2 regions of the Candidatus Macondimonas diazotrophica genome follow, and region 2 is predicted to be linked to the other one. Evidence: predicted binding sites of a transcription regulator. Region 2 holds the regulator's gene; the other holds the start of a gene.
The links. Region 2 encodes sigma-54, which starts transcription at its own class of promoters, with help from an activator protein. Its sites were predicted from a motif close to TGGCANGNTNCNTGCTT; they were not measured.
Positions count from the first base shown of each region.

Region 1: a site for sigma-54 is predicted at 1,344-1,360, ahead of E4680_RS06130 (TOBE domain-containing protein). Genes of this name have one in related genera too.

Region 1 covers NZ_SRIO01000006.1:60,078-63,148, reverse strand. The annotation lists gene modA (molybdate ABC transporter substrate-binding protein) at 1-340, opposite strand, end outside; gene E4680_RS06130 (TOBE domain-containing protein) at 473-1,279, opposite strand; gene E4680_RS06125 (LamB/YcsF family protein) at 1,567-2,337, opposite strand; gene E4680_RS06120 (agmatine deiminase family protein) at 2,351-3,071, opposite strand, start outside.
Region 2 covers NZ_SRIO01000002.1:5,209-8,279, forward strand. The annotation lists gene rapZ (RNase adapter RapZ) at 1-356, opposite strand, end outside; gene hpf (ribosome hibernation-promoting factor, HPF/YfiA family) at 441-767, opposite strand; gene E4680_RS01575 (RNA polymerase factor sigma-54) at 795-2,246, opposite strand; gene lptB (LPS export ABC transporter ATP-binding protein) at 2,321-3,049, opposite strand; gene lptA (lipopolysaccharide transport periplasmic protein LptA) at 3,046-3,071, opposite strand, start outside.

The sequences.
Region 1 (3,071 bases), on a different contig from region 2:
GCTGCGGGCTCCACAGTACAAGGCGGCCGATGGCGTAGGTGAAGCGCGAGCCCGGCACGCCGAGACCGGACTGCTCGAGCAGCGCGGGCCGTTCGGCGTCGGCCGACAGCAGCACATCGAATGGCGCGCCCTGCCGGATCTGCTGCAGAAACTTGCCCGACGAGCCGAGCACGACCGTGAGCTGGTGGCCGCTGGCCTGCTCGAAGTCCGGTTCGATTCGCGCCATGGCGGCGGCAAAATTCGCGGCCACTGCTGCCACCACTTCGGCCGCCTGCGCGGCGGGCATGATCAGGAGCAACAGCGTGGCGAGCGCGGCGCGACGCAGGACGGACTGGCGCATGACGGAACTCCTTCAGGGCTGGCGGTCGTGGTCAAAAATCGAGGTGCAGACGGGCGCCGATCCATTGCCGTGGCGATAGCAGAGTGCCGCCTGGGATTCTCCTTGACGATGGTTTGGATGGGGACAGACCCGTCACGCGTTGACGCCCAGGATCACGCTGCCAGCCTTGAATACGGCGCAGGCCCTGCTGCCGGGGGTGAGCGCGAGGCCATCCAGGCTGTCGAGTGTGATGATGGCGCTAATGATGGCGCCGCCCGGCAGGTCGATCACCACATCGGCATGGACGCTGCCGAGCGTGATGCGCGACACCGTGCCACACAGCCGGTTGCGGGCCGAAAGCTTGATCCCGGGATCATCCGCCGTGATCAGCACCGACGGCGCCTTGACCAGTGCCCAGACTTCGCTTCCGAGCGCCAGTCTGAGCTCCGCCAGGCTTTCCATGGTGATCATGGCGACCAAATGATCGTGCGTGTTGAGCGCGATTTCGACCTCTGCGTTCACGGCGCCGGTCTGGATGCGCGTCACGGTGCCGAAGAATTGGTTGCGGGCGCTGGTTTTCATGGCGAGCCGCCTGATCAGCGTGAGCGTGTCGGGATGATCCAGCCGCGTTTGCAGCTGAATCAGAAAACGGCGCTGATGTTCCTGAACCAGCCGATGGGTATCGACCAGACGCCGGCCTGCCGGTGTGAGTTGGGTGCCGCCACCGTTACGGCCGCCGCTTTGGGTGGTCACCAGCGGCGTTCCAGCCAGATTGCGCAGGGTATCGACGGTGTTCCAGGCAGCGCGGTAGCTCATGCCGGCGGCCTTGGCCGCCTGACCGATGGCGCCGGTCCGGTCGATCTGTTCGAGCAGATCGATCCGTTTGTCGTCGATGGTTTCCGCATCGCCGGTGGTCAATCCGACCTGTCCCTTCAGTTGCCAGTGAGCGGTCTGGATCATTCGTCCTCCTGATTCGTTATGCATCGCGATGCATAACGGCAAGCATGCGGATGCGTGCGTGATCCTGCAGAAAACGCGCCAGCGGTGCCGAGTCCGGCGCGCCGTCTGGGAAATCCTGTTCTGAATCCGTTATTTGAAGCGGATCCATGGTGCCCGGTGGTGGCCCGTGTCGATGCCATGGGTCGGTCCGCCCTGGCGAATGTCGGCAACACGACCGCCTCGGCTGTCGGTATCCGGTCCATGCGCTGCGGCTTCCTGGTGACGCCACGGGCGGCCCGTCCGGGGTGTTACGGTAATGGGGTCAGCGGTACCGGTCGCACGGCGATGCCGGCCAGGGCAAGGTGTTGGCGCACCTGCCGGATCAGGTCAAGAGCGGCAGGGTTGTCACCATGGACGCAGAGGGTATCGGCGCTCAGCGCGATGGCTTTCCGGTTCCGGGCAATGAGCCGGCCGGAACGCAGGAGGGTGAGGACCTGCCGGGCAGCATCCTCGGGATGGCGGATCACGGCATCCGGATGGCTGCGCGGGGTCAGGCTTCCATCAGCTTCATAGCGCCGATCGACAAAGGCTTCCTGGGCGGTGCGCAAGGCGACCTTGCGCCCGGCGTCGATCAGTGCGCTGCCGGCGAGTCCCACCAGCACCAGATGCGGATCCGTATCATGAACGGCCTCGGCGATGGCCATCGCGCGTTCGATGTCTCGCGCTGCCTGATTGTAGAGTGCGCCGTGCGGTTTGACGTGGGTCAGCCGTGCGCCGGCCGTGGCGACATGGCGGGCCAGGGCGTCGATCTGCTCGCCGACCAGCCGGTAGATGGCCGGGGCCGGCACGTCGAGGGTGCGGCGGCCGAAATGTTCAGGATCGGCGTAACCCGGATGGGCGCCAATGGCACAGCCCTGCGCGGCTGCGCGGGCGACGGCCTGGGCCATGGTGGCGTCGTCGCCGGCATGGGCCCCGCAGGCGATGTTGACCGACGAGACCAACGGGATCAGCTCAGCGTCGGCGAGGCTGCCTTCGCCGATGTCGGCATTGAGGTCGATTCCGCGCGGGAAGGTTTGCACGGCAGCGCTCGGGCTAAGGGTGTGGGAGTCGGGCAGCCGGTTCGGGCGCGCGAACCGGAACCGCTGCGGGCAGCTGCATGGTGACGCAGTGAAGGCTGCCGAACTGGCGGATCAGAGCGGTGCAGTCGATCGGCACGATGGTTCGATTCGGGAACGCCTCGGTCAGACGCGATTGCGCCACCGCATCGGCCGGATCGCCGTAGATCGGCAACAACACCGCGCCGTTGATGATGAGGAAGTTGGCGTAGGTTGCCGGGAGCCGGTGACCGGCATCGTCGTAGACCGGGCGCGGAAGGGGCAGCGGGATCAGATGGTAGGGCGCGCCATCGGCTTGGCGCAGCGCCGCCAGTTCCCGGGCCATGGCCTGCAGCGACGCGAAGTGGCTGTCCGCGGAGTCGTCGCAGCTTTGATAGACGATGGTATCGGGTGTTGCGAAGCGCGCCAGGGTGTCGATATGGCCGTCCGTGTCGTCGCCTTCCAGATGCCCCTGGGTAAGCCACAGTACGCGCTTGATCCCCAGGGAGTCACGCAGCTGCGCTTCGGCGGTGTCTTGGGTGATGGTGCGATTGCGATGAGGATCCAGAAGGCAGGAGGTCGTGGTGAGCAGCGTGCCTTCGCCGTCGCTCTCCAGGGCCCCGCCTTCGAGCACGAAGTCCACTCGCCGCCGCGGGGTCTTGCCGAAGATGCCCGTCGCGTGCAGCCGCGAAATGATGGCGTCGTCGAGTGCACTGGGA
Region 2 (3,071 bases):
TCGACCAGCGCCCGTTGCGTGCTGCTCAACGGGTGACGCCGCCGGGTTTCGCTGTAACGTTTGAGCAGCGTATCCGGTTCGGCTTGAAGGAATATGGTCTCGACATCCACACCCCGCCGACGTAACCGAGCCAGGCATTCGCCGAAGCTGTCCAGTTCCGGCGCACGAGAACGCGCATCGATGCCGACCGCGACGCCCTGGGAGGAGAAATCCCCATGCCGGGAGAAATCCTCAACGAGTGCCTCGAGCAAGGACAGCGGCAGATTGTCCACGCAGTAAAGACCAAGATCTTCCAGCATGTGCAAGGCCACGCTCTTTCCTGCGCCAGACAAACCACTCAGGATCAAAAGCTTCATCAGAGGGGTTACCTTGCGAAGTGGCGATCTCGGGAAGGAAGCGGTCAAGCCTGGCAGCATGCAGGCTTGACCGGGCTAGGCGCTCTATTGGTTATGAATCTCGGATTTTCGGGCTTCCCGGGGATGGTGATCGTTATTCTTGTCCTTGTAACGCAGCGCCTGGCGGTCGAGTTTGTCGGCCAAGGCGTCAATCGCCGCATACATGTCTTCGCTGGTGGCATCGGCGAATAGCGTGCTGCCGTTCACCGGGATCTTGGCTTCGGCATGATGGCGTTCCTTTTCGACCCGCAACACCATATGAGCGTCCAGCGGTTGATCGAGGTGCCGCTGGATGCGTTCGAGCTTCTCGGCGGCGTATTGACGGATGGCGGTCGTGATTTCGATATTCTGGCCGGTAACATCAATTTTCATCTGGCATCCCCTTGGTAATCAGCCCCTTCAAACCAGTCGCTTGCGTTCGTTCGAAGGTGGAATGGACATGGATTCGCGATACTTGGCAACCGTGCGTCGGGCGACATTGATTCCATTTCCCAGCAACATCTCTGTGAGTTTACTGTCGCTCAGCGGTTTGCGCGGGTTTTCTGCCGCGATGAGCTTGCGGATCATGGCCTGAATCGCAGTAGCGGAACATTCGCCACCGTCGACGGTGGTCACGTGGCTGGAAAAGAAGTACTTGAACTCGAAGATGCCGCGTGGGGTATGCATGTATTTTTGATTGGTCACGCGGGAAATGGTGCTTTCGTGCATGCCGACCGCTTCGGCGATTTCGCGCAACACCATGGGTTGCATGGCTTCTTCACCGTGATCGAAAAAGGCTTGTTGGCGTTCAACGATGCTGGAGGCCACTTTGAACAGCGTTTCGTTGCGACTCTGGAGACTCTTCAGAAACCATCGCGCCTCTTGGAGGTGCTGACGCATCGTTTCGTTGTCGCGACTGCTGTCCGCACGCTTGATGAGGGAGGCATACAGCCGATTGATGCGTAGCTTGGGGGTGGTTTCCGTATTGAGATCGACTCGCCAACCCGTACCGGAACGGCGGACAATCACATCGGGTATCACGTATCCCGCCGTTTTCTGAGAGATCTGTGCCCCTGGACGTGGGTTGAGGCGCTGGATCAATTCGATCGCCGCTCGCAATCCGTCCTCCGTCGTTTTGAGTCGGCGCTGAAGCGTGGCGAAATCTCGGTTGGCCAACAGATCCAGGTGATGTTCGACCAGCTCGCACGCAAGTGGGAGCACGTCGCTGGGCTGAATCGCCTTGAGCTGCAACAGCAGCGCTTCGCGCAGGTCACGGGCGCCGACACCCAAGGGATCGAAACCTTGAATCCGTTGCAGAACCGCAAGAATTTCAGCCGGCTCGGTGGCCAAGTCCGGACCCACCTCGCCAACCAGTGCATCGAGCGACTCGGTGAGATAGCCGTCATCGTTGATGGCGTCGATGATGGCAAGCGCTATGGCCTCATCAGTTTCGGAAAAGTGGCCCAGACGCATCTGCCAGATCAGATGATCTCGCAGCTCGCCGCCGTCCTGACTGGGTGTTTGATTGAAGTCCCAGGCTTCCCCGCTGCCGGCAACCGTGTCCTCGCCCTGCGACCATGGGTCTTCCCACGCCAGGTCTAAGTCGTCACCGCGCGCATCGGTTGGGGCTTCGGCTGACGCATCAAGGCCGGTCATCGAATCCCCTGCAGTCTCCTGGTAGTCGCTGGCTGCGTCCTCGGCCGTGTCGCTTCCCTCGGCTGACCCATTCTCGATCATCAGATTGTTATCGAGGATGGTCTGGATTTCCTGTTGCAATTCGATCGACGACAGTTGGAGCAGGCGGATTGCCTGCTGCAGTTGAGGGGTCATGGCCAGACGCTGGCCCATTTTGAGGTGCAGTGTCTGTTTCATAGGAACGACGAATGGTTGGCAGCGATCATTGTTCGGATTCTACTCCCTCGAAGGGGCTGTGGGGCGCAAGGCTGTCAAAGTTGGAATGCTTGGCCCAGGTAGACTTCCCTTACGGTCTTATCGGCCAGGATCTGATCAGGCTCACCTTGGGCAATGATGGAGCCTTCGCTCAGGATATAGGCGCGCTCGCAAATATGAAGTGTTTCGCGGACATTGTGATCGGTGATGAGGACCCCGATCTCGCGATCGCGCAGGTGGGTCACGATCCGCTGAATGTCCACGACAGAAATGGGGTCGACGCCCGCAAAAGGCTCATCGAGCAGGATGAAGCTGGGTTCGGCGGCCAGGGCGCGGGCGATCTCCAGTCGTCGCCTTTCGCCACCCGAGAGGCTCATGCCCTGGGAGTCACGCAGATGCGCAATGTGAAACTCCTCCAGCAGGGACTGGCAGCGTCGCTTGCGATCCGTCGCCGATAGCGTGGGCCGGAGTTCAAGAATCGCCAGAATGTTCTCTGCCACCGTCAACCGGCGGAAGACCGAGGCTTCCTGGGGCAGATAACCGATTCCACGGCGCGCGCGCAAATGGATCGGAAGATCGGAGATTTCCTCGCCACTCAGCATGATACGCCCGCGATCCGGTCGGACCAGGCCCGCCATCATGTAGAACATGGTCGTTTTCCCGGCCCCATTGGGGCCCAGCAGGCCAACCACTTCACCTGCCTGGACACGGAGCGAGACCTCATTGACCACCGAGCGGTTGCGGTAGCGCTTGGTGAGGGTGTCCGCTTCCAGCACGCAGCTCATGGCGTTGCATCATCCTGGCTGG